3 regions of the Ornithinibacter aureus genome follow, and region 3 is predicted to be linked to each of the others. Evidence: predicted binding sites of a transcription regulator. Region 3 holds the regulator's gene; each other region holds the start of a gene.
What was found. Region 3 encodes HrcA, which represses chaperone genes, less so after heat shock. Its sites were predicted from a motif close to TTNGCACTCGNNNNNNNCGAGTGCNAA; they were not measured.

Region 1 (10,418 bases), 2.8 Mb from region 3:
AGGAGTCGCCCGAGCACGGGCACGTGCTCGACGCGTCCTACCGCGAGTGGAACCTTGCCAACACCGCCCGCCTCATCCAGCGCTACGACGGTGTCCCCGAGATGCTCGACGCCCTGACCGCCGCCGGTGTGCGCATGGCGGTCGCGACGTCGAAGCGGCGCAAGACCGCACGCCTGGCACTGGAGGGCGTCGGCATCGACCACCTCATCGAGGTCGCGGCCGGGCTGGAGGACACGACCCGGCACAAGCCGGAACCCGACCCGCTGCTGCACGCCGCGGCCTCCCTGCGTGCCCAGCCCGCCGAATGCGTCTACGTGGGCGACGCCACGGTCGACGTCCTCGCGGCCCGGGCCGCCGGTATGGCCGCGGTCGCCGTGAGCTGGGGCGCAGCCGAGCGCGCCGCCCTCGAGGCCACCGGACCCGATGCCCTGGTCGACACCGTGGGGGACCTCACGGCGTATCTGCTGGGCCACCCCGAGGGCTAGAGTCGCCGCCGTGCGCGGAAAGACCTACCAGGAGAACAAGCACGTCGAGCTGGCAGCGCTGGCCGACGCGGTCATGGCCTACGCCGAGGAGCGGGTGCGCATGGCCCCGCCGCTGGACCGCCCGGTGTCCGAGGCCGAACTGCGCTCGCGGGTCGGGGAGACGATCACCCCCGGTGGGATCGGCGGCGTCGACGCCATGCGCCTTTTCGCGCAGGACCTCGCCCCCACCTGCCTGTCCACCGACCACCCGCGCTACCTGTCCTTCATCCCGTGCGCGCCGAGTGACGCCGCCGTGATGTTCGACCTGGTCGTCGGTGCCTCCTCGATCTATGCGGGGTCCTGGCTCGAGGGCTCGGGCGCGGTGTACGCCGAGAACCAGGCGTTGCGCTGGATCGCCGACCTCGTCGGGATGCCGTCGCGCTCCGGCGGCGTGTTCACCCCCGGTGGGACGATCGGCAACCTCTCGGCGCTGGTGACTGCTCGGCACGCCGCGCGCGCCTGCGCGAAGCCGGGCGACCGGCCGTACCGGGTGGCGGCCACGGCCGGGGCGCACTCGTCGATCGCGTCGGCCTGCGACGTCATGGACGCCCAGTTCGTCGGCGTCCCCGCCGACGACGCGTGGCGCCTGACCGGCGGGAACCTGCGGGCGGTGCTCGAGGAGAACGGCCCGGAGACGTTCTTCGCCGTCGTCGCGACGTGCGGCACGACGAACTTCGGGGTCATCGACGACCTGGCATCGGTGGCCGAGGTGTGTCGCGAGTACGGCATCTGGTTCCATGTCGACGGTGCCTACGGCGGGGCCGGCCTGGCCGCGCCCTCGGTGCGGGGCCTGTACGCCGGGATCGAGCACTGCGATTCCTTCATCGTCGACCCGCACAAGTGGCTGTTCGCACCGTTCGACTGCTGCGCCCTGCTGTATCGGGAGCCGTCGCTGGCGCGGGCGGCCCATACCCAGAAGGCGGGGTACCTCGACGTCCTCACCGACGCCCCCGACTGGAACCCCACGGACTACTCGGTGGGCCTGACCCGTCGGGCCCGTGGCCTGCCGTTCTGGTTCTCGCTGGTCGTCAACGGCAGCGACGCCTACGAGGCGGCCATCGAGCACACCCTGGATGTCGCGCGGTTCGCCGAGGCGGAGGTGCTGCGCCGCCCCGACCTCGAGCTGGTGCGCAAGCGCGACCTGTCCGTCGTCGTCTTCCGCCGGCTCGGCTGGGAGCCCGCGGACTACGCCGCGTGGTCGGACCGGATGCTGGCCGAGGAGTTCGCCTTCGTGGTGCCGACGAGCCACGACGGGGAGACCTTGGCGCGCTTCGCGATCGTCAACCCGGAGACCAGCGAGGACGACATCACCGCGATCCTCGACACCATGGTGTAGCCGACCGAGCCTGACTGGACTGCTTCCCCCGCCCGCCCGTCCCGCAACTTTCTCGCCCGATGCCGGAAGGTTCAGGTTCGCACCAGAACATTCCCAAACGGAGCAGAACCTTCCGGTGCGAGGATCCGCACACGCCTGCTGGTTGCCGGTCTGGTGGCGCCCTGGCGGGGTTCGTGTGGCTCGTGTGACGGGTGCGGCTGGGGTGTCGTGACCGGGCCCGTGCCCGGTGGCCCGACGCGCGGAACGGCGGCCCGAGCGAATGACAGGCGTGTGATTTCCCGGCTACAGTGGGCGCTCACGCACGGTCAGCAACGAAGGGTCGAGGAACACACGTGAGCGCCGCCTCCGAACAGCTCAGCACCGACGCGCCCGCGGCCGGGCTCACCGAGCGCGACCGCGAGATCATCGCCTTTGAACGTCAGTGGTGGAAGTACGCGGGCTCGAAGGAGACCGCCATCAAGGAGCTGTTCGACATGAGCTCCACCCGGTACTACCAGGTGCTCAACTCCCTCATCGACCACCCCGGCGCCCTCGAGCACGACCCGATGCTCATCAAGCGGCTTCGTCGCCTGCGCGCCAGCCGCCAGCGCGCGCGCTCTGCCCGGCGCCTCGGCATGGAGCCCTGAGCCCCAGCCCCAAGAACCAGCGACGCCCGTCCGTGAGGGAAGCCGGACGGGCGTTGCTGTACCTGCGGTGACCTATTGGTCGATGTGGGTACGCCTCTGGTGGGCGAGCTGTACCTGTGGTGACCCATTGGTCGATGTGGATACGTGACGTTGCGGCAGGTTGGGTCTGGGGTTGGGTGTGGGCCTGGGCCAGGGTCTGGGCCCGAGTTGAGGTCAGTCCTCGCCCGGGTCCGGGAAGTCCACCGGCCATCCCTTGGCGGCCAACCGGTCGCGCACGCGCCGCAGGTCGTCCGGCGTGGCCTCGGAGTGGGTGAGGTCCGCGATGGCCGCCGCGATGTCGTCCGGGCTGGCCGGGGCGATGGACGCCCGGCGCAGGGCCTTGGCGACCTTCTTGACCTCGCCCCGTGTCAGGCGTCGCTCGAGCAGGGCGAACAGGGGGACGTAGTCGTGCTCGGGCACCCCGGAGGGGTAGCCCTCACGCAGCCACGCGACGATGCGGCCCAGGTAGGAGCCGGGCTCGGTGTCGTCCTCGTCGTCGAGGTCGTCACCGGGCGGGTTGCCGAGCGGCCACCCGCCCATGACCAGTCGGGCGGCGACCCTGCGCAGGTCGCTCTGCGGCAGTGGCGCCTTCGGGGCGCTCCCGGATGCCGCGTGGTCGGCGCTCAGTGCCCCGCCGGCGACCAGCGCCAGCGCGACCGACAGCGTGCGGGCGGACCCGATGCGCTGACGCAGCAGCGCGAGCAGGGGGGCGGCATCCTCTTCCGGGACGCCGTCGGGGTAGGCCTCGGCGAGGTACCGGAGGGCTTGGCTGTTCGTGTCGACCATGGCGTGGGTGGACTCCGCTTTCGTTACTTGTCGACGATCGTCGGCAGGATGCCGTCGCCGCTGAAGCTCACCGTCTTGCCGAAGCCGGAGGCGGCGATCATGGTGATGCCGAGCGCGACGGCCCCGACGATCACGGCCAACAGCACGCCGGCGACGGCTCGGCCGAGCACGGTGTGGTGGACGGTGGTGTGGCCGCTGGCGTCCTCGGTCACCGTGCTTCCGGTGACGAGGGCGCGCATCGCGAGCGCGTAGACCACGGGGAGGCCGGCGCCGAAGATCAGGCCGGCCATGAGGACACTGGCCGCGCCCTGGAGTGCAAGTTCGATGCTGCGCATTGCTGGGTCCTTTCGGTCAGTGGCTCTTGGTGCGGTGGGTCGTGGTGCCGGCGGGGTCCTCGGGCGTCTCGGGTGCCGGCGGGAACTTGTCGAGCAGGTCGTCGGGGGTGTCCCACTCGTCGTTGACGTTGTGGGCGCCGACGTCGTCCTGCTTGGACCGCCAGAACATGTACGCCGAGGCCATGCAGAGCACGATGAACACGACGACCGAGCCGAGCGCTCCACCGATGCTGTGCCCGAGCCACCACGTGAGTGCTCCGCCCAGGGCTGCCAGGGGGAAGGTGGTCGCCCACGCGGTGACCATGCGCCCGGCGGTGTTCCAGCGCACGTGGGTGCCTCGGCCGAGCCCTCCGCCGAGGACGGATCCGGTGGCGACGTGGGTCGTGGAGAGGGCGAAGCCGAGGTGGCTCGCAGCGAGCAGGGTGGCTGCGGTGGCGCCGTCGCTGGCCATGCCCTGGCGAGGAGTGATGTCGACCAGACCCTTGCCGAGGGTGCGGATGATGCGCCAGCCGCCCAGGTAGGTGCCGGCGGCGATTGCCAGGGCGGCGCTCACCTTGACCCACCACGGGACCGAGGAGGTGTCGGTCCAGTGGCCGCTCGCGAGCAGGGCCAGGGTCATGACGCCCATGGTCTTCTGCGCGTCGTTGGTGCCGTGCGCGAGGGAGACCAGCGACGCGCTGCCGATCTGGCCCCAGCGGAAGGTGCCTTCACCGAGCTTGTGCACGATCGAGTTGGTGATGCGGTGGACGAGCCAGCACCCGATGAAGGCGACGATCAGGGCGATCACGGGGGACAGGAAGCTCGGCAGCAGGACCTTGCCGACGACGCCGTCGAGCTTGGTGCCGTCGCCGGTCCACTTCACCCCGGACAGCCCGTAGGCGGCCGCCGCGGCTCCCGTGAGCCCACCCAGCAGGGCGTGCGACGAACTCGACGGCAAGCCCAGCAGCCAGGTGAACAGGTTCCAGATGATGCCGCCCACGAGACCGCACAGGATGACGAGCAGCAGCCCCTGGCCGCCGTCGGAGAGGAACTCCTCCTTGGGTGCGCCGGACTTGTCCTGGATGTTGATGACGGCGTTGGACACCGTCAGCGCCACCTCGACGGAGAGAAAGGCACCGACGAGGTTGAGGATGGCCGCCAGGGCCACCGCCACCTTCGGCTTCAGCGCCCCGGTCGAGATGGAGGCGGCCATGGCATTGGCCGTGTCATGAAAGCCGTTCGTGAAGTCGAAGGCCAGTGCTGTCACGATGACGAGCACGAGAGTGAGGGTCGCAGCGTCCACGATCCTTCAGTCTGGTCCTGAAACCTCGAGTTCGCCAAGCGGAGGGGTGTTGTTCACCTCTCGTTCATCATCGCTCGTGGCACCTGCCGTCGCACGCGGTGACAGGATGCGCCGATGAGTGACCTGGACTGGAGCACGGTGGACGGGCTCGCCGCCATCCGCGAGCACCTCGCGGCCCGGATCGAGGGGTGGCGCCAGCCGGTGGCGTACGCCGTCGGTCTGAGCCCCGCGTCGTCCTCGCCGGAGTGGGACTTCGCCCACGTCAACACCCCTGGCGGGCGGCACGGGCTGCCCGCGGTGGTGCTCGCGACGATCCTCGGTCACGACGGCTCGACCGCCTCGCTCCCGGTGACGGCGCACCAGCTGGCCGCGGCCGTCGAGTCGCTGGCCCCCGCGCAGGCCTGCACGGAGGTCGAGCACCCCAACCTCGCGGCCTGGCGCGCGGCGCTGGCCGACCTCGAGGGCAATCCGGCTCGGGAGGCGGTGGCCGTCTTCGTGGCCGACCTCGACGACCCGGTGACCTCCGAGGCCGACGGGTCGATGCGTGCGACGTTCGAAGGCCACGCCCCCGCGCTCTGAACGCCGACGCGGCAGGGGACGAAACGGCATCCTCGGTCGTTGGGACTCCCGGCCGGATGCGTGCGGAGCTCCCGCGCGTGATCGACGGGCCCGTGGACGTCGGAGGTAGCCCGTGCTCGACACGCTCACCGCGCTCGTCGAGGCTGGTGCCGCCGCGGCGTGGGTGCTGCCCGTGGTGCTGCTCGTGGCCGTGTTCGACGCCCTGGTCCCGCCGGTGCCGAGTGAGGGGATCGTCGTCGCCCTGGCGGCTGTCGCCGTCGCCGGTGACGGGCCGAACCTGATGGCGCTCGCGGTGGCAGCCGGCGTCGGGGCCTTCCTCGGTGACTCCCTGACCTACGTCGTCGGTCGGCGGTTCGGTCCGCAGCGTCTGCACCGGATCACCCGGCCTTCCGCTCAGCGAGCCCTGAGCCGGGCTTCGGACACGCTCGACCGGCGCGGTGCCGTCGTCATCCTCTCGGCGCGCTACGTCCCGCTCGGCCGGGTGGCCGTGAACCTCACCGCGGGGGCGACCGGGTTCCCGCCCCGTCGTTTCGTCGGCTTGGCGGCAGTGGCCGCGACGACCTGGGCCGCCTGGTCGGTCGGGGTGGGTGCCCTGGCCGGCCACTGGCTCGAGGGCAACCCGCTGCTCGGATCGGTCCTGGGCGTGGTGGCGGCCCTGCTGCTCGGCCTCGGCATCGACCGGGTCGCCCGGCGCGCCAGCGGGTGGGGCCGGATGCCGTCCGCGGTCGTCGCGCGCACCTGACCTCCCGGGTCGCCCGGCAGGGAGGGTGTCGGTCACCGTGGCCCGCCTGAGGGCGGCCCGGCGTTTGCACTCTCATGGGGAGAGTGCCAATAATGGCGTTAGCACTCTCACCATGAGAGTGACAATCCTGACCGGTCCGGTGAGGGTGGGGTGCCCCGGCGCGTGAGCTGACGGCATCCGACTCGTCCGTCGCGGGCACCGCCCGGTCTCCACCTTCGATTCGCGTGGAGGAACCACCCGAATGGCCAAGATCATCGCTTTTGATGAAGAGGCGCGCCGCGGTCTCGAGCGGGGCATGAACGTGCTCGCCGACGCCGTCAGGGTCACCCTGGGGCCCAAGGGCCGCAACGTCGTGCTCGAGAAGAAGTGGGGCGCCCCCACGATCACCAACGACGGCGTCTCGATCGCCAAGGAGATCGAGCTCGACGACCCGTACGAGAAGATCGGCGCCGAGCTCGTCAAGGAGGTCGCCAAGAAGACCGACGACGTCGCCGGTGACGGCACGACGACGGCGACCGTCCTCGCCCAGGCGCTCGTGCGCGAGGGCCTGCGCAACGTCGCCGCCGGGGCCAACCCGATGGCGCTCAAGCGCGGCATCGAGAAGGCCGTCGCGGCCGTCTCCGACGAGCTGCTCGCCGCCGCCAAGGACGTCGAGACCAAGGAGCAGATCGCCGCGACCGCGTCGATCAGCGCCGCTGACCCCCTGATCGGCGAGATGATCGCCGAGGCCATGGACAAGGTCGGCAAGGAAGGCGTCATCACCGTCGAGGAGAGCAACACCTTCGGCCTCGAGCTCGAGCTCACCGAGGGCATGCGCTTCGACAAGGGCTACATCAGCCACTACTTCGTCACCGACACCGAGCGCATGGAGGCCGTGCTCGAGGACCCCTACGTCCTCATCGCGAACTCCAAGATCGGGTCGATCAAGGACCTGCTCCCGCTCCTGGAGAAGGTCATGCAGTCGGGCAAGCCGCTGCTCATCATCTCCGAGGACGTCGAGGGCGAGGCCCTGTCCACGCTCGTCGTGAACAAGATCCGTGGCACCTTCAAGTCGGTCGCCGTCAAGGCCCCCGGCTTCGGTGACCGCCGCAAGGCCATGCTCGGCGACATCGCCATCCTCACCGGTGGCCAGGTCATCTCCGAGGAGGTCGGCCTCAAGCTCGACACCGCCGAGCTCGACCTGCTCGGTCGCGCCCGCAAGGTCGTCGTCACCAAGGACGAGACGACCATCGTCGAGGGTGCCGGGGACGAGGAGCAGATCGCCGGTCGGGTCAACCAGATCCGTGCCGAGATCGAGAAGTCGGACTCCGACTACGACCGCGAGAAGCTCCAGGAGCGCCTCGCCAAGCTCGCCGGCGGCGTCGCCGTCATCAAGGCGGGCGCGGCCACCGAGGTCGAGCTCAAGGAGCGCAAGCACCGCATCGAGGATGCCGTGCGCAACGCCAAGGCCGCCGTCGAGGAGGGCATCGTCGCCGGTGGTGGCGTCGCCCTCATCCAGGCCGGCAAGGCCGCCTTCGCCAAGCTCGCGCTCGAAGGTGAGGAGGCGACCGGTGCGAACATCGTGCGCGTCGCCATCGAGGCCCCGCTCAAGCAGATCGCGATCAACGCCGGTCTCGAGGGTGGAGTCGTCGCGGAGAAGGTCGGCAACCTCGACTCCGGTTGGGGCCTGAACGCCGCGACCGGCGAGTACGTCGACCTCATCGCCGCGGGCATCATCGACCCGGCCAAGGTCACGCGCTCGGCGCTGATGAACGCTGCGTCGATCGCCGCGCTGTTCCTCACCACCGAGGCCGTCATCGCTGACAAGCCGGAGAAGAACCCGCCGGCCATGCCCGGCGGCGACGACATGGGCGGCATGGGTTTCTGACCCGAGCCACCCAGGTCTCACCGCACGAGGGCGGTCCCCACAGCGGGGCCGCCCTCGTGGCATGTCCGTCAGGTCATGCGCAGGCCGCGGCCCTGGTCGACCGGGGTCCGCGCCCGCAGCAGCAACCGCACCGCAGTGCCCAGCCACAGGGCGGCCAGGGCCACCGCGACCACCAGGCTCGAGGTCGTCGGCAGCTCGTCACGGCCGAGGAGGAGCAGGGGCACGCCCAGCACGCCGAAGGAGACCACGGCCAGCGCCCTGTCGGCGGCGCCCCAGCGCCGCGAGAGCAGCACGAGCACACAGCCGATCAGCCACGGCAGCGGTGCGAACGCCGAGGTCGCCGGCACGAGCGCCAGGACGACCGATGCCGCGAGCAGCGTGATCGTCACGACCTCCAGCCACGGGGGCCCGGTCACCGGGGCGCCGAACGGGTCGGGTGCGAGGTACTCGATCTCGGGAGCCACCGCCTGGCCGCTGGCCTCGGCGACGAGGTCGGCAGGATCCCCGAGGTCGGCGAGCACCTGGCGAACCGCGGCCTCCGAGCGGGGGGTGGTGCCGACGGCATCCGCGAGGTACTCGTCGATGCTCGTGCGCAGCTCGGCCCGCCGCTCCGCCGGCAGCGCCGACGCCTCGGTGTCGAGTCGGGCGAGCCACTCGTCGACCGCCGGGTGGTTCGGGGTCGTCATGTCCGCGCGCCTGCCATGGCGAACACGGTAGTCGCCACGTAGACGCCGTGCGCTCAGCAACCATTCAGGGGGTGCCCAGCATCTGGTGGGAAAGGCGAGGCAGGATCGACCCATGACCACGGCCACCGCCACTGACCCGCTCGTCCTCGGACCCCTGCTGCGCTACGTCGACGAGTCGTCGGCGACGATCTGGGTTCGCACGGCGGATCCCGCGCTGGTCACCGTCGAGCGGGCCGGGCACGTCTGGAGTGCCCCGACCTTCGCCGTCCACGGCTCTCACTTCGCGCTCGTCGTGCTCGACGGGCTCGAGCCCGGCAGCGACGACGCGTACGAGGTGCGCCTCGACGGCATCCCCGTCTGGCCACGCGAGGGGATGCCGCCGAGCCGGGTTCGCACGCTGGACCCGGCCCGCGAACCGCGGCTGGCCTTCGGCACCTGCCGCACGACCGGGAGCCACGACGAGGTGGGCAACCGGGCCCACGGGGTCGATGCGCTGCGTTCCTTCGCGATCGCCCTGAGGGACGACCCGACGACGCACTGGCCCGACCTGCTCCTGCTGCTCGGTGACCAGGTGTACGCGGACACCACCCCGCACCCCGAGCTCGAGGAGTTCATGGCGTCGCGGCGCGACCTGTCGCTGCCACCCGGGGACGAGATCAAGGACTTCGTCGAGTACGCCGAGCTGTACCGGCTCGCGTGGAGCGACGACGTCGTGCGCTGGGTGCTGTCGACGGTGCCCTCGGCGATGATGTTCGACGACCACGACATCCGCGACGACTGGAACACCTCGTGGTCCTGGCGCCGCGAGATCCGGGCCACGACGTGGTGGCAGGAACGCATCGTCGCCGGGCTCGGGGCCTACTGGGTGCACCAGCACATCGGCAACCTCTCGCCGGCCGAGCTCGCCGACGAGGAGGTGTGGCGCCACGTGAGCGCGCACGCGGCATCCGGGGAGGCCGGTGAGCTCGACCTCTCGGACGTGCTGGATGCCGTGGCCGCCCGGGCGGACGAGGAACCGTCGACCTACCGCTGGAGCTACGCCCGAGCCCTCGGGGACTGCGCCCTCGTCGTCGTCGACTCGCGCGCGGCTCGTGAACTGCGCCCCGACGGCCGCTCGATGCTCGACGCCGACGAGATGCGCTGGCTCGACGGGGTGATGCGCGGTGGGGTGCGCCACCTGTTCATCGGCACCTCGCTGCCGTTCCTCCTGCCGCCCGGTCTGCACGACTTCGAGGCGATGAACGAGGCGATGGCGCAGGGGTCGCACGGGCGACGGGTGGCCAGGGCTGCCGAGCGCGTTCGCCGACGCATCGACCTCGAGCACTGGGCGGCCTTCAACGAGGGGTTCGACGAGGTGTTCGAGATGGTCATGGCGGTCGCCCGTGGTGAGCGGGGCGCGGCGCCGCAGACCGTGACCTTCCTGTCGGGGGACGTGCACAACTCCTACCTGGCCCAGGTGAGCGACCCGCGGCGTCTTGGCGCCTCGTCGCGGATCGTGCAGGCGGTGTGCTCCCCGATCCGCAACCCCATGCCGCGGGGTGTGCGAGTCGTCATGTCGCTGTTCGCCCGCTCGCTCGTGCGCCCGATGCGGTTCATCGCCGCCCGGTCGCGGCGGG
Region 2 (10,418 bases), 3.1 Mb from region 3:
CACTCGCCGTGCGCGAGCCGTACGGCGTGTGGGGCGGACTCACCGAAGACGAGCGCGAGTCCTTCTATGCACGGGGCCGCCACATCGCGTCCTGACGTCACCGTCGTGACCGGGACGCCACCAGACCGGGGGCGAGAAGCAGTCCGGGCCGCAGGGGCCGCTTCGACAGATCACACCTGTCGAAGCGACAACCCACCTGCGGCCCGGACAACGTCTCACGGCACGTCGCCGTAGCCTTGACGCGTGAGCACTCCCATCGAGGTCCCCATCCGTGACGAGACCATCCGCCTCGGGCAGTTGCTCAAGCTGGCGGGGGTCGTCGATGACGGAGCCATGGCGCGCGAAGTCATCGAGCGGGGCGTCGTGGCCGTCAACGGCGAGATCGACACCAGGCGCGGCCGACAGGTGCGCCCAGGCGACGTCGTGACGTTCGAGGGCGAGACCCTGCACATCACCGCCGCCCCCTGAGCGACCGCCTCACCACTGAGCCCCGCGCGATGTCGGATGCCGTGGGGCCAGTCAGGCCGGAACGCGCAACTGGGCAATCTTCGTAGTGCGGGTGAGAGCCGTTGACGCAGCGAGCGCGGCCACGCCAGCAACGACGACCAGGACGAACCCCCACACCAGCCACTCCATCCACGGCCACGGGATGGCAACCCAACCCAGCGACAGAGCAGGGTCGTCGGAATGAGGCACCGCCGACAGTCCTGTTCGCCACATCGCCAACGCAGCACTCCCCACGAGCCCGATGAGGATCGCCGGCACCGCGGGAATCACCGACTGGAGCACGAGGGCTCGGCGCAGCACCGACAGCGGAACACCGCTGGCCACCGCTGCCGCGTCCTCGCGCCGGCGCCTGAACGTCGACTCGGCAAGGACGACCAACAGCCCGAACGCGCACAACGCGATGCCGATGACGGTGGCGAGTCGAACCAACCCGAAGGACTGCTCCCAATAGGGCTCCTGAGCCCACCGCGAGCCCAATGAGAGTTCGAACTCCTCATTCAGCCATGACGAGGACCCTGCGATGGCTGCGGCGAGCCCGAGGATGAGCGCCGGGCGCGCCGTTGCGTGCGGCTCCTGGGCGAGGCGCCGGAGTGCGAGCAGGAGTGCCGGGTGTGACGCCCTCGAGGCAGCAGCGGCCGCCACGGACGCAAGGGCCGAACGCCGCGAACGCCTTGCTCTGACGGTACGCACCGACAGCACCGCCGAGGAAGCCGCCGCCAACGTGGCCGCGATGACGGCCAGCACAGGCGCCCACGGGGTGTCCGTGACGACGTTGGGCACCTGCGGTGCAGGGAAGTAGACCTCGTTGAAGACGAACACACCGGAGCCGTCAGCCTCGAGCCCGCGGACCGCGCCGTCGTTGACGGCGACCAGTGCAGCACCCCAGGTCAACACGCCGACGACGGACCCCAGGAAGACAGGGACCACGGCATCCGCGACGGCGACCCTTCGCAGCTCTCGTGGACCTGCACCGGCATCCCGAAGCTGATCGAAGCGCTGACGCTGTTCGATCGAACCCAGCCTCCACGCCTGCCCGGTGAGGTGGAGTGCCGGCAGGGCCATGAGAGCCAGCGCAAAGAGGACGCCGCCACGAGTGCCGGCGTCCGCGATCACCCCGACGCTCACGGGAATCATGCTGTTCACGCCGACCATCAGCAGGCCGAACACGGTGCACACCAGAGCGGCCGTCAAGGCCGACGACACCGCACTACCCCAGTAGCGGAGGCGATCGTTCGGTGTGCGCTGGCGCGACAGCCAGAGGGCTTCGGACCACGCCAAGGTGCCACTCATGCCGTCACCACGCCATCGTGAGTCGGCGCGTCCACGGCGTCTGCCGCGACCACCCCATCGACCCGCCCGTCCCACAGGTGCACCTCACGGTCGGCGTGCGCCGCGACGCGCGCGTCGTGGGTGACGAGGACGACTGCTGCCCCGGCATCCCGGGCGGCGGCGACGAGCTCGGTTGCCACGAGGTCGGACGCCACCGAGTCGAGCGCTCCGGTGGGCTCGTCGGCGAGGACCGCGCGCGGTCGGGTCACCAGGGCCCGGGCGAGCGCCACGCGCTGGCGCTCTCCCCCGCTCATCTGCGCTGCCGTGCTCATCGCGACGTGGTCGACACCGAGCTGCGCGAGCAAGGCCCTGGCCTGCGCGATGGCGTCACGACGAGGGCGCCCCGACAGCAGCGGCGGCATGGCGACGTTCTCCTCACCGGTCAGCTCGGGCACCAGGGTGCCGTACTGGAACACCACTCCCACCTTCTGGCGGCGCAGCGCCGCGCGGCCCTGCTCCCCCAGCGCGCGCAGGTCGACCCCCTAGAGGACGGGCGGCCCGTCGTAGTCGTGGGTGACACCTCGGCAGCTGAGCACTGGTGACGTCATGCGATTTCCCCCTCTAGGTCGTGGATCCGTCGGCGAGCCGACTCGATCCAGCGCAGGTCGGCGTCCAGGTGCGCCAAGGTGTGGTCGGCCGCGAGGACCTCCTGGAGAGCGATGCCGGGTTCGCGCTTGGCCGCAGTGAGCTCGCGCATCCGCGCGACCCGGATGGCGCGTTCACGCACGAGGTGCTCCACGGTGCGCTCAGCCCCTTCGGCCAGGAGCAGCAGCGTGACCTTGGTGGCCACCGGGTTGGCGGTGCGCTCGGGCAGTGGCTCGACCTGAGCCAGCCAGGACGTCAACTCGGCCCGACCGGCATCCGTGATCCGGTAGGCCGTGCGCTCGGGGCCGTCGCCCGACAACGCCGGATGCCGCCCGCTCGGGTGAGCGGACGGCATCCGGTTCGTGCATGGTGCGCCGTCAGGCGGCGCGGTGAGGATCAGCCTCAGTGGCCGTGCCCGTGGCCCTGGCCACCAGCGGCAGCCGGCTCCTCTTCCTTCTTGTCCACGACGAGCGTGTCGGTGGTGAGCACCATCGACGCGATCGAGGCGGCGTTGCGCAGCGCCGAGCGGGTGACCTTGACCGGGTCGATGACGCCGGCCTTGACGAGGTCCTCGTACTCGCCAGTGGCGGCGTTCAGGCCCTGGCCGGGCTCGAGGTCCTGGACCTTGGCGACGGCCACGTAGCCCTGCAGGCCCGCGTTCTCGGCGATCCAGCGCAGCGGCTCGGCCGCGGCCTTGCGCACGATGGCGGCACCGACGGCCTCGTCACCCTCGAGACCCAGCCCGTCGATGACCTTGACGGCCTGGATGAGGGCGGAGCCGCCACCGGCGACGATGCCCTCCTCGATGGCCGCGCGGGTCGCCGAGATGGCGTCCTCGATGCGGTGCTTCTTCTCCTTGAGCTCGACCTCGGTGTGGGCACCGACCTTGATGACGCAGACGCCACCGGCGAGCTTGGCGAGGCGCTCCTGGAGCTTCTCGCGGTCCCAGTCGGAGTCGGTGCGCTCGATCTCCTGCTTGATCTGGCTGACCCGACCCTCGACGTCCTCGTGGGCACCGGCGCCGTCGATGATGACGGTGGTGTCCTTGGTGACGACGACGCGGCGGGCCTGGCCCAGCGTCTCGAGGCTGACCTGGTCGAGCTTGAGGCCGACCTCCTCGGCGACGACCTGGCCACCGGTCAGCACGGCGATGTCCTGGAGCATGGCCTTGCGACGGTCACCGAAGCCGGGCGCCTTGACGGCGGCGACGTTGAAGGTGCCACGCATCTTGTTCACGACGAGCGTGGACAGGGCCTCACCGTCGATGTCCTCGGCGATGATGAGCAGCGGCTTGCCGGACTTCACGACCTTCTCGAGCACCGGGAGGATGTCGGCGATGGCCGAGATCTTGCCCTGGTTGATGAGCACGTAGGCGTCCTCGAGGACGGCCTCCATGCGCTCCGGGTCGGAGACGAAGTAGGGGCTGATGTAGCCCTTGTCGAACTGCATGCCCTCGGTGAACTCGAGCTCGGTGCTCGCGGTCGAGGACTCCTCGACGGTGATGACGCCGTCCTTGCCGACCTTGTCGAACGCGTCGGCGATCGTGGAGCCGATCTCCTTGTCCTGCGCGGAGAGCGAGGCGACCTGGGCGATCTCGTCCTTGGACTCGATCTCACGGGCGGTGTCGAGCAGCTCGGTGGAGACGGCCTCGACGGCCTTGTCCATGCCGCGCTTCAGGCCCGACGGGGACGCACCGGCCGCGACGTTGCGCAGGCCCTCGTGCACCATCGCCTGGGCGAGGACGGTCGCGGTCGTCGTGCCGTCACCGGCGACGTCGTTGGTCTTGGTGGCGACCTCCTTGGCGAGCTGGGCGCCGAGGTTCTCGTAGGAGTCCTCGAGCTCGATCTCGCGAGCGATGGTCACGCCGTCGTTCGTGATCGTCGGCGCACCCCACTTCTTGTCGATGACGACGTTGCGGCCCTTGGGGCCGAGCGTCACCTTGACGGCGTTCGCGAGGGCGTCGACGCCGCGCTCGAGCGACTTGCGGGCGGAGTCGTTGAACTCCAGTTCCTTGGCCATTGCTGTCCTTCGTGATCGGGATGCCGGGCGCGCTCGTCGCGCTGCCTGCGGCGGTTGGTCTGGTGGTCACCGTTACCGGACGCGCCCCGGTGGCACCCGGTGAGCGGGTGCGCACCGGGGCGCGGTCACGGCATACGAGTGCTGCGTCAGCCGACGATGGCGAGAACGTCGCGCGCGGAGAGGATGAGGTACTCCTCGCCGCCGCGCTTGATCTCGGTGCCGCCGTACTTGCTGTAGATGACGATGTCGCCGACGTTGACGTCGAGCGGGACGCGGTTGCCCTTGTCGTCGATGCGGCCGGGGCCAACTGCGAGGACCTCGCCCTCCTGGGGCTTCTCCTTCGCGGTGTCCGGGATGACAAGACCGGACGCGGTCGTCTGCTCGGCCTCGAGGCTCTTGATGACGATGCGGTCCTCGAGCGGCTTGATGGAAACCGACACGGTGTGCTCCTCCCCTGTGGGGTGAGTCGAAAGTGGACGGGACTGCGCGTTCCGGGGCCGCTTCGCCGTCGCGGGGGTCGAGGTGGACCCGGGGGTGCGCTGGCACTCACCGGGGGCGAGTGCCAATGAGGCAAATCTAGGTCGCCGATTAGCACTCGGTCAACTTGAGTGCCAACCGGCGGTCACGGAGGGCGAGGGACACGGCATCCGGTGGGCGGGATGGCAGGATCAGACCCCGTGGACGTCGGCACGGTGAGAGCCCTCGGGTCGCCCGAGGGTCGGGCGCTCCTGCGCTCGCTGCCGCCCTACGACGAGGCCGAGGTGATGCGCCTCGGCGACCGCCTGCGGCGCGAGGGCCACTCCCCCGACCTCGTCGCCACCCTGCTGACCCAGCACCGCCTCCAGGCACGGGCCGTGACCAAGTTCGGCGAGTTCGCCGACGAGATGCTCTTCACCCCCGACGGGCTCGAGCAGGCCTCGCGCCTCGAGGTCGCGGCCACCCACGCCGGGCGCTTCTACAACGCGAGCCTGGCGACCGTGCACGACCTCGGCTGCGGCATCGGGGCGGATGCCGTGGCGATGTCGGCGCTCGGCGTCACCGTGCAGGGGGTCGACATCGACCCGGTCACCGCGGCGATCGCCGACCACAACCTGCGCCCGTGGCCGGACTCGCGGGCCCGGGTCGGGCTGGCCGAGGAGTTCGAGGCACCGCGCGACCCCCTGCGGGCCCGGGTCGGCGTGTGGCTCGACCCCGCGCGGCGGGTGCCGGGGCACACCGGCCGCCACGGGCGGATCAAGCGGGTCTTCCGCCTCGACGAGATCCGCCCGACGTGGAAGTTCGTGCTCCAGGTCGCGACGGCCGTGCCTGCGACCGGGGCCAAGCTCTCCCCGTCGATGCCGCAGGATGCCATCCCGCTCGGCACCGAGGCGCAGTGGACGTCGTTCGCCGGTGAGGTGCTCGAGTGCGCCGTGTGGTGGGGGCCGCTGGCGCAGCGCCCGGGCCGCAGCGCCCGGATCCTGCGGGCCGGCCGGGCGCCGGTCGAGGTCGACGAGGCAGCCGCCGAGCCCGACCCACCGGTCGTGGAGTCACTGGCCTCGGTCGGTCCGTGGCTCTACGAACCCGACCGGGCGGTGACCCAGGCCGGGCTGCTCGGCGCCCTCACAGCGGCCACGCTCGGCAGCGAGGTCGACCGCGGCATCGGCTACGTGGTGTCGCAGGCGCAGGTCGACGTCGACTTCGCCCGCCGATACGCCGTGCTCGAGGCGATGCCGTTCACGGTGAAGTCCCTGCGGGCGTGGCTGCGCGAGCGGGGGGTGACCGGGCTGACGATCAAGAAACGCGGCATCCGCCTCGACGACGACGAGTTGCGCCGCCAGCTGCGGATCGGACGCAAGGCCGGCGACGGCGCCCAGGCCACGGTGATCCTGACCCGGGTGGCCGGGCAGCCGACGGTGCTCGTGGTCGACCCCGCTTGACCTCCTGCCCCGCAGGGTGGGGCCGCGTCAGGTGAGTTCGGGGTCGCGTTGCGCGCCCGGATGCCGTACTGCGGCGGCTCCGGCGGCAAGCGCGGCGTCCAGCCCCTCGGCGCGATCGGCGCCGCGGGCCAGCGCCGCGGCGAGCGCCCCGCAGAAGGCATCCCCCGCCCCGGTCGTGTCGACGACGTCGCTGGGGTCGACCCAGTGCGCCGGCGCCGTGACCCCGTCCCACGAGGCCCCGTTGGCACCGAAGGTCACGAGCAGCGAGCGAGGCTCGGCACCCGCCTCGGCCAGGGCCGCCATCTCGTGCTCGTTGGCGACCACGGGGTCGGCGAGGGCGACGATGTCGGGCGGGAGGGCGGCATACGGCGCGGTGTTGAGCACCACGCGCGCCCCGCGCCCGGCGGCACGACGCACCGCGGCGCACACGGCCAGCCGGTCGACCTCGAGCTGGAGCAGGAGCACGTCGCCAGGGCCGAGGGCATCGACTGCCGCGACCTCGAGATCAGCCACGTGGTCGTTGGCTCCGGGGATGACGACGATCGAGTTCTCGCCGCCGTCGGCCACCGTGACGATCGCCGTTCCGGTGGGCACCCCTGGGCACACGCGCACCCCGGCGACGTCCACGCCCAGGGCCTCGAGCCGGCGCCGGTAGGCAGCACCGCCGGCGTCGTCGCCGACACAGCCCACCATCGCCACCGACACGCCCGCCGCAGCAGCCGCCACCGCCTGGTTCGCGCCCTTGCCGCCGGCCAATCGCTGCAGGCCCTCACCGGCCACCGTCTCCCCCGGGTGCGGATGCCGTTCGACCCGCGTCACGAGGTCGACGTTGAGCGACCCGAGCACGAGCACCCGCCCGCTTCTCTGACCGCTCACGACGCCTCCCCCCGCACGGTGCGCACCCAGAGCTCGGCGATCCGCGGGCCGTCGATCGCCAGGCAGACGTCGACCTGCGCCGGCGCCAGTCCGTGCGGGTCGTGCACCAGGTGACCGTCCCAGTCGCGGCGGTCGACGACGGTGCGCCCGCGGGTCCAGGTGCCGGTGAGCTCGACCCGAACCGGCAGCCGCTGGGTCACCACCGCGTCGGGTTCGATGAGGATGCCGACCGCTCCCGCATCGCCGATCGTCGCCCCCGCGTTGGCGAACCGCCGGTGGTGGAAGGAGATCAGCCCGGCGGCGAGGTCGGCGACCGGGGTGCCGAGCGCGCGCAACCCGTCGACGTGGGTGTCGGTGACGAGCGGGTCGTAGAAGACGTCGAGGCCGTACATGGTCACCGGCACGTCGGCACTCGCGCAGGCGTCGAGGACGATCGCGGTGGCCTCGGGGTCGTGGAAGACGTTGAACTCCGCCGCCGCGGTGGCGTTGCTGATGTCGACCCCACCGCCCATGAACACCACCCGCCCGATGCGCGCGAACGCCTCGGGGTGAACGCGGGCGAGCAGGGCGAGGTTGGTCATCGGGGCGAGCGGCACGACGGTGACCGGCGTGCCGGCCTCGGCCGCGGCGGCGATGGTGTCGCGCAGGAGGTCCAGCGCGGGTCGCGAGTCGGGCGCGAGGGTCGGGGCCGGCATCCCGAGGTCGGCCATGCCGTCGGACCCGTGGACGTGCCGGGCGTCGACGGGGTCCTCGAGCAGCGGACGGGCGGCGCCGACCCCGACGGGCACGTCCCCGCGGCCGGCGGTCTCGAGCGCGGTGAGGGTGTTGCGCACGACGTCGGCGAGCGGCGCGTTGCCCCCGACGCAGGTCACGGCGCGCAGGTCCAGGGCGGGGTGGAGCGCTGCGAGCAGCAGGGCGCAGGCGTCGTCGACTCCGGTGTCGACGTCGAGGATCACGGGCAGGGGCGGCATGGGCTCGATCATGGCGCACGATCGAGTGAGCGCAACATGCCGTGCGCGTCGAGGCAACGCGGCGTGTTGCGCTCACTCGATGTCCCCCGAGGCCCGCCGGTCCGGGGCACTCACGTACCGTCGTCCCGTGACTTCTGCACCAGCACGGCGTTCCGGCGCCCTGGCTGCTGCCCTGACCTTGGTGCTCACCGGGTGCTCGGGCAGCCCGTCCCCGGGGGCGGACTCAACCGCCTCGTCGCCACCGGCCACCTCGTCGGCGACGCCGAGCGCGAGCGTGAGCGCCACGCCCACGGCGAGCGCGACGGCATCCGCATCGCCCGCCGCGTGCGTGGCGGCGACCGTCGAGTCAATGACGGCGCAGCAGCGGCTCGGCCAGCTGCTCATGGTCGGCTTCGACACCAATGCCCCGCTGGACTCGCTCGATGACCTGATCGCCGGCGAGCACGTGGGCAACGTCATCTACCTCGGCGGGTGGGACGGCGCGCCGAAGGTGACCCGCACGTCCACGCACCTGCAGGCTCTGGTCTCGCCGGAGGCCACCGGCGGGGTGGGGCTGCTCATCGCGGCCGACCAGGAGGGCGGCGTCGTGCACCAGCTGCGCGGCGAGGGGTTCACCCGCCCACCGACGGCGTCGGAGCAGGCGAAGATGTCCCCCGCCGAGCTGACTCGTGAGGCAACCGGCTGGGCGAAGGAGATCAAGGCCGCCGGGGTCAACGTCAACCTCGCCCCGGTGACCGACACCGTGCCTAAGGAGATCGGCAAGGCCAACGAGCCGATCGGGCGCTGGGGCCGGCAGTACGGCTCGACGCCCAAGGCTGTGTCGCGGTCGGCGACGGCGTTCCTCGAGGGGATGCTCGAGGGTGGCGTCGAGGCCACGGTCAAGCACTTCCCGGGGCTCGGGCGGGTGCGCAACAACACCGACTTCTCGGCCACCGGCATCACCGACACGGTGGCCACCACGGACGACCCGTTCCTCCAGCCTTTCGCCGACGGCATCGAGGCCGGCGCGGGCTTGGTGATGATGGCATCGGCCCGCTACCCCAAGCTCGACAAGGCCAACCCGGCGATGTTCTCGGAGAAGATCGTCACCGGGCTGCTGCGCGAGCAGATGGGGTACGACGGTGTCGTCATCACCGACGACGTCAACGCGCAGGCGCTGGATGCCGTGCCGGTCGGTGACCGGGCGGTGCGGCACATCGGCGCCGGCGGCGACATCGTGCTGACGGGTGCGGCACCCGATGCCGACGAGATGCTCGAGGCGCTGGCCGCGGAGTCGGCGGCGGATGCCGGTTTCGCAGAGAAGGTCGACGCCTCGGTCGAGCGGGTGCTCACCCTCAAGGAGCGGATGGGCCTGCTCCCCTGCTCGACCACGAAGCCCTGACCCGGCCCTCGGGGGAGGCGCCGACGACGAACCGCACGATCTGGCCGCGTCTCTGCGCCCACTGAGGGCGCGCCACTTCGTCCACGTAGGTCTACTCCGGGTGCGGCCTGCTTCAGGGTCTTGCCGAAGAGTACGAGCGCTATCTCGGTGGACGACGCGACCTGACTCATGCTTGGGGTGGCAACGAGGCAGCCTGCAGCGTCCACACGACTCGCCGACGTCACGGCCGATGCTGTTGTCAGACTGGGTTGACACCCGGGTCGTTGTCAGAGCAGGATGACACTCATGGACCTCGGGCAGGTGGAAGCTGCGGCATCGACCGAAAGTCCCAGTGATGGATTGCGGATGGTTCTGGCCCTGCACCGACTGGCCGACAGGTTGGAGGACCTGCACGTCGCCCGCGCGCGGGAGCAGGGGATGTCTTGGGCAGACATCGCGGTCGAGCTGCAAGTGACCCGCCAGACGGTCCACAAGAAGCACAGCCGCCCACGGGGACGACGGAGATGGAGCAACGATGCTGATGTATGACGACTCGTTCGTCGCGGCGATGACAGCGACCACGGACGAGGCCACCGCCTTGGGGGCACGGATTTACGGCTCGGAGCACGTCCTGCTCGGGCTGCTGGTAGCCCACGACCACGTGACCCAACATGTCGTGGACATGTTCCCCGGCCTCACCGCGCCGGCGGTGCGCGAGGCTGTGCGCGCTGCCCTGGACGACGCCCCGCACCTGGCTCGACTCGGACTCACCCTCCCCGCCGCCTCCGCAACGGCACCTTCTGACGGGGCGGCCAGGGGCACGCGGCCACGCGCCAAGCACACCCCAGAGTTGCA
Region 3 (10,418 bases):
GAGCGAGCCGCGCTTCCGTCGTTACCGACTAAACCCGGACATCCGCTCATGCCGCGGAGAGGTAAGGCGCTCCTGCCGCTGATCGGTCCAGGGGGGAGTCAACCAGGAACCTGAAGCCGGCCTCGCCGAGTCGAGGCTGGGGGAAGGGTTCGTCCCAAAATCCGCCGCTGAAGTGGCCGATCTGTCCCACCTGTCCCGAACTCGCGAGTATTTCCCAGAATCGCTCCCCGCCGACAGGAAGGGCTGGTTCAGTAAGACCGCCGCCTACCTCGGCAACGCGGGTCGCGACCTCGCTGTCGAGATCGGAGCGACCGCGATCAACCGGCAGATGGGGATGTGACAGGTCGGCCGCGTCTCAATTTCTGCGGCTGGTGTCTCAAAGTCCACCGCTGAAGTCGCGATCTGTCTCACGCCGTCTCGTACTCCCGGGTAAATCTCAAAATGGCTCGCCGTTGACATGGGCCTTGGCGTCCAGGGGGAGTTGCGCGATGGCTTCGTCGGCGAAGGCCGTGACGCGGCGGTAGAGGTCGAGGATGTGCGCCGGTGACTCGTCAGCGGTGGCCCACATGTCGTCGTTGGGCTGCGCGTCGTCGGCCCAGAACGCCATCGGCTCCGGCCACGGTCGACCCAGGCACACGCCGAAGTACTCGGCCTCGACGCCAGCCAGGTGCTTGACGACACCGAGCAGGTTCGTGCCGGTGGGGGTGAGCGGCATTCGCTGGTCGCGCTCGGGCAGCCCCTCGACCTTCCACAGAACCTGCTCGCGGGCGTTCTTCAGGTAGTGCCACACGGTGGCCTTGACGTCCATGGGGGCAGCCTGCCACGAGGCAGTGTCACCGCTGCCGGTCACGGGGCGGGGACGACCGACTCCTCCACGGGTTCACCGATGACCGGGCCGTCGCGCCAGGCATCCGGCTGGTCCACGAGCGCCAGCAGCGTGAACAGGTCGCGCGGCCAGACGTCATCGGTCGTGCTCTCGAGATCGGCCAGCGTCCACCACCTGATGTCGGCGACGGTCGCCTGCTCCTCGACCGTGTGAGCAGCCGTGTCGACCTCGAAGGCCGGCACGCGAAGCGCGAAGTACACCTCGGTCTGCTCGGTGATCTGGTCGCTGTAGCCGTGCACGACGTCACGGGTGAGCAGCGGACCGACGAGCGACCCGGCATCCACGACGAGCCCGGTTTCCTCCCACAGCTCGCGCACCGCGGCCTCGACGTCGCTCTCACCGGGGTCGACCCCGCCGCCTGGAGTCACCCACCAGTGGGGCACCGGGTCGAGCCCGAGGTCGGAGTCGAGGAAGAGCAGCAGCCGGTCGGCGTCGTCGAACAGGAACACCCGCACCGCGCGGCGTTGGATCCGGGGCCGTGCGGCCGGTGGGGTGGTCATGACCACACGCTAGCCACTCGTCAGCCCCACCCGTGGCGGAGAACCTTGACCGTGGCGGAGATATCAGCGCCATGGCGAAACTTGTCCGTCATCACAGTGACGGCGGAGAAGATGAATCCCTACCCGTGAGTAGCATCGACGGGTGCCCGATACCTACGCCCTGTACCGCCGCGCCGCCGCCCGCCCGTTCGGCACGCGCGCCTTCTCGTTGTTGTTCGCCCTCAAGGCCCCGTACTTTCGCACCGTGCGCCCACAGGTGCGTGAGGTCCGCCCGCACCGCGCCGAGCTGACGATCCGCAAGCGCTGGGCGGTGCAGAACCACCTCGGCACGGTGCACGCCATCGCCGTGTGCAACGGGCTCGAGGCAGCGATGGGCCTGCTCGCCGAGGCCACGACGCCACCGAACCGCCGCTGGATCCCCAAGGGGATGACGGTCTCCTACCTGGCGAAGTCGACGACCGACCTGCTGTGCATCGCCGAGACCGACCCCGCCGACTGGGAGGACGTCGGCGACGTGCCGGTGCGGGTCAGGGCGGTGCGCACCGATGGCACCGTCGTCGTCGATGGCATCATCACGATCTATGTCTCCGAGCGCCCCGCCCGCTGAGCCGATCACGGTCGTCGACGGGCGCGTCCGGTGCCCGGAGCACGGGGACCGCCGTACCGCCGCCCGGTGCTCGCGCACGTGCAGCTCATCGACGAGGCCGACCGCCCCCGGGCTGGACCCCGCACGAGCGGCTGTCGCTGACCGCGGCGCTGACGGCCTACACCGCGGGAAGTGCGTGCCAGGCCGGGCGTCGAGCAGGCACCCTCGAGGTCGGGCACGACGCCGACCTCGTGCTGCTCGACCGCGACCCGTTCGCGCTGACCGACCCCGGCGAGCTCGCCAGGGTGCGAGCCGCGCGGACCTGGCTCCGCGGCATCCCTTCCCGCGAATGTGGGTGAAGATCGTCGGCTGGACGACGATTTTCACCCACATTCGCGAGCAGGGAGGCGCCTCAGCGGGTGAGGTGGTGGCGCAGTCCCTCGACGTCGGAGGTGGTCCACCCGTGGTCGCGCAGCCACCCGGCCGCTCCGCCCCAGCCGGCGTCGACGGCGCGCAGGATCGCCTCGATCGACTCGGGCTTGGGTGACTGCTCGTCGATCGACTGCTGCGACAGGGCATGCCCGTACGCCGGGCGTGACATGAGGCGGCCGATGATGGCCTCGATCCGCTCGGCCGTGAGCACGTAGTCGGCCACGATCTCCTCGTGCGGCACCCCCGCCACGTCGAGTGCCATCGCGACGACCGTGCCGGTGCGGTCCTTGCCCGCGGCGCAGTGCACCACGGCCGCGCCCGGCGCATCGGCGATCACCCGCAGGGCAGCGGCGACCGAGTCGGGTCGGGCTGCGAGGTAGCCCAGGTAGTGCTCGGCCCAGAAGGACGCGTCGCGGCGGGTGCCGTCAGGGCTCCACGGAACCGCCAGTGCCTTGGCCGCCAACGCGTCGAGGTCCTCCTCGCCCTTCGCGGCGATGAGTGAGTGGTGGTGGTGGGTCAGCGACTCCACCCGGCGCAGCGGCCCGGGGCCCTCGAGGTGCACCTCGACCTCGGTGCGCAGGTCGATGATGTCGCTCACCCCGACCGCGTGGACGAGGTGTGTGACGTCGGCGTCGGTGAGGTCCTGGAGGTTGTCGGAACGGATCAACCGCCCGGATGCCGTCCGCCCGCCGTCGCGGGTCGGCAACCCCCCGAGGTCGCGCATGTTGACGAGCCCGTCGAGCTCGATCCACCGGTCAGTCACCCGGTCATCCTAGGTCGGGGCGCCGACGCCGTCGTTGCTGGGCAGGGGTCGACGCAGGGCCGGCAGCACGAGCCGGCGGCGAAGCCGCAAGTCGGCGGCAGCGAACAGGCCGCCCATCGTGCGCATGGTGCCCCCGAGGTCGTCGCGGCCGGTCAGGTAGGCCCAGCGTTGGTGCGACGGGAGGGCGAAGAAGACGTCGAAGAATCCGGGGACCTCGACGGGCGGCATCCGCAGCAGCGCCTCGAGCCCGATGCGCCGGAACCGGTGCACCGCCCGGGCCGACGGCGACCACACGACGGCGCGGGCGGCCGCGAGCGCGGCGTCGGGGCCGTCGGGGAGGTGGGCCGCCACGGCATCCGCGACCGGCCCGGCGAGCCCGAGGGCGGCGGCGATGCTGAAGCCGGTCGCGGGGTGCACGAGCGGCGCCGCCGCGCCGAAGCCGAGCACCCCGTCGACGTCGTGCCGTGGCCGGTCGACGGGGAAGCGCACGGTCTCCGTGCGGGCCCCGTCCGGCACCGCGACGCCGTGGTGCGCGAGCCGGGCCAGCAGCCGGCGCCGCAGCACGGGGACGGGGAGCCCCGGACGGCGGGCCAGCGAGGTCTCCTCGAGCAGCACCTCACCACGCCCGACGGGGATGCCGTAGAGGAACGTGGGCCAGCCGGGCTCGCCGTGGTCCGCGCGCCAGTCCATGAACAGCGCCTCCCCGGGGGGCACCAGCGCCGCGGCCGCCTCCTCGGGCACGACGACGCCGAAGGCGGTCTGCTCGGCCGCGACTGGCGCGCCGGCACCGGGCCGCCGCCGGGCCGTGCCGTTCAGGGGCTGCCACCGCCCCGCCGCGTCGACGACGACGGATGCCGTGAGCGTGCCCCCGCCCTCGAGCGCGACCCGTCCGGGTCCGGCCGGCCCGCTGACCCGGCAGGCGTGCATCTCGACCCCGGCCAGCTGCGCGTCCAGGTGGGCACGCAGGGCCTCGACGTCGAACACGGCGTACTCCCAGCCGAGGTCGTGGGTGCCGACCGCGATGGCGCGACCCCGCGCCCGGGCGGCGATCGTCGACTCGGGGATGCCGGCGGGCAGCTCGTCCGCCCAGCACCCGTACGTCGCCGCGAAGGGGCGGTCGAGCTGCGGGTCGGCGAGGGCGGTGCTCAGGCCGGCCCGCGCGCACGCCCCGGCGAGCGCCCGGCCCGCGGGGCCTCCGCCGACGACGAGGACGTCCGTGCTCACGCGCCGACCCTAACCGGCGCCAGCACGGCCGCGGCGCATGGGCGAGGATAAGGACGTGCCCCGACTGCCCGACGGTGACCCCGCGCCCGAGTCCGGCGACCTGCCCGAGCCGGCTCTGGCCACGCTCGCGGACGGCCGGTTCGGCGTCTACGTGCACGTGCCGTACTGCTCGGTGCGGTGCGGCTACTGCGACTTCAACACCTACACCCTCGGTGAGCTCGGGCCGGGGTCGTCGATGGCGACCTTCGCCGACCAGGCCCTGGCCGAGCTCGACCTCGCCGCCCGGGTGCTCGGCGACCAGGCCCGGCCGGTCGACACTGTCTTCGTCGGGGGAGGCACGCCCACCCTGCTTCCCGCCGCTGACCTCGTGCGGTGCGTCGACGGCATCCGGACGCGTTTCGGCCTGTCACCGGACGTCGAGGTGACCACCGAGGCCAACCCCGACTCGGTGACCGCCGACGACCTCGCGGAGCTCGCTGCCGGTGGGTTCACCCGGGTGTCGATCGGCATGCAGTCGGTGGTGCCGCACGTGCTGCGCACCCTCGAGCGCACCCACGACCCAGCCCGGGTCGCAACCGCGGTCGAGGCGGCCAAGGATGCCGGGCTGGCGACGAGCGTCGACCTCATCTACGGCACCCCGGGCGAGAGCCTCACCGACTGGCGGGCCAGCCTCGACGCCGCCGTGGCGCTGGAGCCGGACCACGTGTCGGCGTACGCGCTGATCGTCGAGGACGGGACGAAGCTCGCGGCGCAGGTGCGTCGCGGTGTGGTGACGATGCCCGACGGTGACGACGAGGCCGACAAGTACGAGCTCGCCGACGACGTCCTCTCGGCGGCGGGGTTCGACTGGTACGAGGTGAGCAACTGGTCGCGCACGCCGGCCGGGCGCTGCCGGCACAACGAGGGGTACTGGCGCGGTGACGCCTGGTGGGGCGTCGGGCCGGGCGCGCACAGCCACGTCGGCGGGGTGCGCTGGTGGAACGTCAAGCACCCCCGCACCTACGGTGCCCGCCTCGCCGCGGGCACCTCACCGGCCGCCGGTCGCGAGAGCCTGACCGAGGAGCAGCGCCACGACGAGGAGGTGCTGCTGCGGGTGCGCCTGCGCGAGGGCCTGCCCCTCACGCTGCTCGACGCGAACGGCCGCTCGGCCGTCGCCGGCCTCGTCGCTGACGGGCTGGTCGACGGCCGAGCGGCCGTGGCGGAGCGGACGGTGGTGCTCACTCGACGCGGGCGGCTCCTCGCGGATGCCGTCGTGCGTCGCCTTCTCGGGGTGTGAGCGCCGGCTCTACTTGACGAACTGGGGGGTGAGGGCCGGGCTCCACCACTCGCCGTTGTTCGCCTTCACCGCGCCGATGATGTGCATGACGATCGCCCAGATGACGGCTGCCCCGAAGGTGAGGAACCCGACGAGCACGAGCATCAGCGGCAGGGAGATCAGCATGACGATGCCCGCCATGATCTGGACGTTGAGGGCGTTCGCCGCGTGGCTGCGGACGAAGGGGCCGCGGTCGCGGAACACCAGGTACATGACCAGCGCACAGACGAAGCCGAGGAAGCCGCTCGAGAAGATCGTCGCGGCCAGGGTGACGCCGTGCGCCGCCATCCCAGCGGTGCGCTCGTCGGTCGGCTTCATCGGGGCCGGGGCCACCGCGTACCCGGGAGCCGGGGGTGACTGCTGCTGGTACTGCGGCTGGGCCTGCGCCTGCGGCTGAGCCTCATGGGCGCTCGGCGCGACGGGTGCCGGTGCGGGAGCAGCGGGGACGAACTCCGTGTGCTCGGGTGCCGGCAGCTCCGGCACGACCTCGGTCTGCTCGGTCGTGGGGGCGGCGTCGGTGACGGGCTCGAAGGGGGCCGTCGGGTCGACGGGGTGGTCGTCGGTGCGGGGAGTGGTGTCACTCATGGGGTGCTCCTTGTGGGTGGGTCTGTACCCATGAAACACCCGCGGCGACGTGTCGATCCCCGTTCCGGGGCCGGGTCAGGGTGGGCCTCGGGGTCGAGTCAGGGCCGACCCCGAGGCGCATCCACCAGGAGCGTCAGCTGACGAGGCGAAGGGTCAGCGGGTAGCGGTACCACTCACCGTTGCTCGCCTTGACCGCGGCGATGATCGGCATGACGAGCATCCACGGAATGATCGCGAAGATCATGAAGATCCCGACGAAGAGCAGGGTCATGATGCTCGACACGAAGAGGGCGATCATGACGGTGATCTGGAAGTTCAGCGACTCCTTGGCGTGGTGCTCCAGGAACGGCCCGCGCCCCTTGTAGACCAGCCAGATCACGAGCGGCGCGACGAAACCGGCCAGCAGGACGCCGAGGTGGGCGCCGAGCGACCAGTTCTTCTCGTCCTGGGGAGTGAGCGGCGCAGGGCCGCCGTAGCCGGCAGGGCCCCCGTAGCCGGCCGGTGCGCCGTACTGCGGTGGGTAGGGCTGCGGCGGCGGGGGAGGTGGCGGGGTGTCCTCGGGGCGGAACGGGTCGGGTGTGCTGCTCATGGTGTGTCCCCTCGGTGGTGTCAGGCAGGTGGCCGCCGCTACGACGCGGTGACGAAGTCGATGAGTTCCTCGACGCGTCCGAGCAGTTCGGGCTCGAGATCAGCATAGGTCTGCACCGATGACAGGATCTGCCGCCAGGCCATGGCGAGGTCGCGCTGCGTCGAGTGCGGCCACCCGAGATGCGCGGCGATGCCGACCTTCCACGACGTGCCCCGGGGGATGACCGGCCAGGCGTCCATCCCGAGCCGGGAGGGCTTCACCGACTGCCAGACGTCGACGTAGGGGTGGCCGACGACGAGGACGTGCTCGGCGTAGGGCTTGACCGCCCGGGCCTGCTCCACGACCCGCCATTCCTTCGTGCCCGGCACGAGGTGGTCGACGAGCACGCCCATGCGACGCCCCGCGGTGGGCGCGAAGTCATGGATCGCCCCGGCCAGGTCGTCGACGCCGTCGAGCATCTCGACGACGACGCCCTCGACCCGCAGGTCGGCACCCCACACCTTCTCGACGAGTTCGGCGTCGTGCTTGCCCTCGACGAAGATCCGGGAGCCGCTCGCGACCTTGGCGCGCTGCCCGGTGACGGCCCGCGATCCGCTTGCCGTGCGGGAGGCGGCGGCGCGAGCGGCGGCCATGCGGGCGGCATCCGCCGCCTTCGGGGGGGTGAGGGTCACCGGCGACCCGTCGACGAGGAACCCGGGTCCGAGGCGGAACCCGCGGGTGCGCCCGTGGCGGTCCTCGAGGTGGACGACGTGGATGCCGCCCGCCTTCTCGACGCGCACGACGGCGCCCACCCAGCCGGTCTCGACGTCCTCGACGACCGTGCCGGGTTCGGCAGCGAGTTCGACCGAGCGCCCACGGGCCGGTCGTCGCCAGTCGCCCCCGAGCACGTCGCTTCCATACCTGTCCACCACGGCGGTGAGGTTACCCGCACGCGGAGGTAAGATTGGCACTCGTGGCGCGAGAGTGCCAAGGGCTGTCCAGGCGAAGGACCGGAGGTGGGCATGAACGAGGACCGTCGGTTGCGCGTGCTGCGCGCCATCGTGCAGGACTACGTGCAGACGTCCGAACCCGTGGGGTCGAAGGCCCTTCTCGAGCGTCACCAGCTCGGGGTGTCGGCCGCGACCGTGCGCAACGACATGGCGGCGCTCGAGGACGAGGGCCTGATCGCCGCACCCCACACGAGCGCCGGGCGCGTGCCCACGGATGCCGGCTACCGCCTCTTCGTCGACCGGCTCTCGGCCGTGAAGCCGATGAGCAGCGCCGAGCAGCGCGCCATCGCCCACTTCCTTGAGGGCGCCCTCGACCTCGACGACGTCGTCGAGCGCACGGTGCGCCTGCTGTCGTCACTGACGCACCAGGTCGCGGTCGTGCAGTACCCCTCGCTCGCGCGCTCCTGCGTGCGCCACATCGAGCTCGTGCCGCTCGGGGGTGAGCGGGTGCTCGCCGTGCTCATCACGACGACTGGGCGCGTCGAGCAGCGGGTGGTCGACGTCGGCCGCGACCTCAGCAGCACCGTCGGCGAGGACACCCTCGCCACGCTGCGCACCGAGCTCAACCGCGCCACGGCGGGCCGCACCCTGGCCGAGGCGTCGGCCGAGCTCGCATCCGCGCCCGAGCAGCTCGAGCCGGGCCTGCGAGACCTCCTGCGCGCCGTCGGCACCGCGCTGCAGGACTCCTTCGTCGAAGAGCGCGAGGAGCGGGTCGTGCTGGCCGGCACCGCCAACCTCGCCCGGGTCGGCCCCGACTTCACGACAAGCCTGGGCCCCGTGCTCGAAGCGCTCGAGGAGCACGTCGTCCTGCTCAAGCTGCTCGGCACCGCCGCCGAGCAGGGGGAGCAGGTGGCCGTTCGCATCGGCCACGAGAACCCGTATGCCGGGTTGCAGACCACCTCGATGGTCGCGACCGGCTACGGTGCCGGCTCCGACCTCGTCGCCGGCCTCGGGGTCCTCGGACCGACGAGGATGGACTACCCCACGACGATGGCTGCGGTGCGCACCGTCGCCACCTACGTCTCGCGGATCCTCGCGCAGTGACACCCCGGCCTGCCAGCACCGCACGCACCGCACCAATTGCACCCACGGCATCCACCGCCTCAACCACGTCCCGAAGGACCCTTCACCCGTGAACGACTACTACGCCGACCTCGGTGTCGCCCGCGACGCGAGCCCCGAGGACATCAAGCGCGCCTACCGCAGGGCCGCCCGGCGACTGCACCCCGACGTCAACCCCGGCCCCGAGGCCGAGGAGCAGTTCAAGAAGGTCTCCCAGGCCTACGACGTGCTGTCCGACGCCGACAAGAAGCGCTCCTACGACGCGGGCGCCGACCCCTACGGGGCAGGTGCGGCCGGGTTCGGTCAGGGCTTCTCGTTCAGCGACATCATGGACGCCTTCTTCGGCGGTCAGGCCGGCACGCCGGGTCGCGGCCCGCGCTCGCGCACGACCCGCGGTCAGGACGCCCTGGTGCGCCTCGACATCGACCTCGGGGATGCCGTGTTCGGCGCCCAGAAGGACCTCACCATCGACACCGCCGTCGGGTGCGGCACCTGCCAGGGCGCGGGCGTGCAGCCGGGCACCTCGACCCGCACCTGTGACGTCTGCGGCGGTCGCGGCGAGGTGCAGCAGGTGCAGCGCAGCTTCCTCGGGCAGGTCATGACGACCCGCCCCTGCATGACCTGCCAGGGTTTCGGCCAGATCATCACCAACCCCTGCTACGAGTGCTCCGGTGACGGGAGGGTGCGCACCCGGCGCACCCTGACCCTCAAGGTGCCGGCCGGGGTCGACACGGGCACCCGCATCCAGCTCGCCGGTGAGGGCGAGGTCGGCCACGGAGCGGGCCCGGCCGGTGACCTGTACGTCGAGGTCGCCGTCAACCGACACCCCGTGTTCCAGCGTCGCGGCAACGACCTGCACGCCACCGTCGAGGTGCCGATGACCGCCGCCGCGCTCGGCGCGTCGCTGGTGATGGAGACCTTCGACGGGCCGCAGACCCTGGAGGTGCGCCGCGGCACCCAGTCCGGAGACACCATCACGCTGCGTGGGCTCGGTGTCACCCAACTGCGCGGCACCGGTCGCGGCGACATCATCGTGCACGCCATGGTGCAGACCCCGACCAGGATCGACGCCGAGCAGGAGGCGCTGCTGCGCCAGCTCGCGGCGCTGCGTGGTGAGGAGCGCCCCGAGGGCAAGGTCGCCAACCCCGGTGACGGGTCGCTCTTCGGCAAGCTGCGCGACGCGTTCAAGGCCCGCTGACCGGCAGGCCACCCGCGTGACGCTGCCGCTGCACCTGCTGCCGACCGACGCCCTGGCCGGTCGCGGTGTCGGCGACGTCGTGGTGCTCGACGGCCCCGAGGGACGGCACGCCGCCACAGTTCGGCGCACCCGGGTCGGTGAGCACCTGCTGCTCACCGACGGTGACGGGCTGCGCATCGAGGCCGAGGTGGTGTCGGTCGGGTCGGGGACCCTGGACCTTCGCGTCGTCTCGGTGACGAGCGACCCCGAGCCCAGCCCGCGCCTGGTGCTCGTGCAGGCGCTCGCCAAG

Region 1: a site for HrcA is predicted at 6,313-6,339, ahead of groL (chaperonin GroEL). Genes of this name have one in related genera too.
Region 2: a site for HrcA is predicted at 5,029-5,055, ahead of groES (co-chaperone GroES). Genes of this name have one in related genera too.

Annotation. Positions count from the first base shown of each region.
Region 1 covers NZ_VMSB01000001.1:2,968,726-2,979,143, forward strand. Annotated here, with positions in the region: gene C8E84_RS14160 (HAD family hydrolase) at 1-485, shown strand, start outside; gene C8E84_RS14165 (pyridoxal phosphate-dependent decarboxylase family protein) at 559-1,860, shown strand; gene napA (nucleoid-associated protein NapA) at 2,148-2,486, shown strand; gene C8E84_RS17890 (DUF3349 domain-containing protein) at 2,700-3,311, opposite strand; gene C8E84_RS14180 (hypothetical protein) at 3,335-3,646, opposite strand; gene C8E84_RS14185 (inorganic phosphate transporter) at 3,663-4,928, opposite strand; gene C8E84_RS14190 (hypothetical protein) at 5,043-5,507, shown strand; gene C8E84_RS14195 (DedA family protein) at 5,620-6,249, shown strand; gene groL (chaperonin GroEL) at 6,491-8,116, shown strand; gene C8E84_RS14205 (HAAS signaling domain-containing protein) at 8,185-8,802, opposite strand; gene C8E84_RS14210 (alkaline phosphatase D family protein) at 8,915-10,418, shown strand, end outside.
Region 2 covers NZ_VMSB01000001.1:3,223,649-3,234,066, reverse strand. Annotated here, with positions in the region: gene C8E84_RS15495 (WhiB family transcriptional regulator) at 1-95, shown strand, start outside; gene C8E84_RS15490 (RNA-binding S4 domain-containing protein) at 244-468, shown strand; gene C8E84_RS15485 (FtsX-like permease family protein) at 520-1,632, opposite strand; gene C8E84_RS15480 (ABC transporter ATP-binding protein) at 1,794-2,276, opposite strand; gene C8E84_RS15475 (hypothetical protein) at 2,381-2,776, opposite strand; gene groL (chaperonin GroEL) at 2,824-4,440, opposite strand; gene groES (co-chaperone GroES) at 4,587-4,880, opposite strand; gene C8E84_RS15460 (class I SAM-dependent methyltransferase) at 5,100-6,356, shown strand; gene C8E84_RS15455 (PfkB family carbohydrate kinase) at 6,384-7,232, opposite strand; gene C8E84_RS15450 (nucleoside hydrolase) at 7,229-8,203, opposite strand; gene C8E84_RS18245 (hypothetical protein) at 8,276-8,587, opposite strand; gene C8E84_RS15445 (glycoside hydrolase family 3 N-terminal domain-containing protein) at 8,553-9,584, shown strand; gene C8E84_RS15440 (helix-turn-helix domain-containing protein) at 9,870-10,112, shown strand; gene C8E84_RS15435 (Clp protease N-terminal domain-containing protein) at 10,105-10,418, shown strand, end outside.
Region 3 covers NZ_VMSB01000001.1:166,056-176,473, forward strand. Annotated here, with positions in the region: gene C8E84_RS00800 (hypothetical protein) at 1-32, shown strand, start outside; gene C8E84_RS00805 (mycothiol transferase) at 437-808, opposite strand; gene C8E84_RS00810 (NUDIX hydrolase) at 847-1,386, opposite strand; gene C8E84_RS00815 (hotdog fold domain-containing protein) at 1,529-1,993, shown strand; gene C8E84_RS18305 (amidohydrolase family protein) at 1,990-2,331, shown strand; gene C8E84_RS00825 (tyrosine-protein phosphatase) at 2,385-3,167, opposite strand; gene C8E84_RS00830 (lycopene cyclase family protein) at 3,177-4,391, opposite strand; gene hemW (radical SAM family heme chaperone HemW) at 4,429-5,667, shown strand; gene C8E84_RS17970 (DUF4870 domain-containing protein) at 5,677-6,291, opposite strand; gene C8E84_RS00845 (DUF4870 domain-containing protein) at 6,425-6,880, opposite strand; gene C8E84_RS00850 (DUF3097 domain-containing protein) at 6,919-7,791, opposite strand; gene hrcA (heat-inducible transcriptional repressor HrcA) at 7,882-8,913, shown strand; gene dnaJ (molecular chaperone DnaJ) at 9,002-10,129, shown strand; gene C8E84_RS00865 (16S rRNA (uracil(1498)-N(3))-methyltransferase) at 10,146-10,418, shown strand, end outside.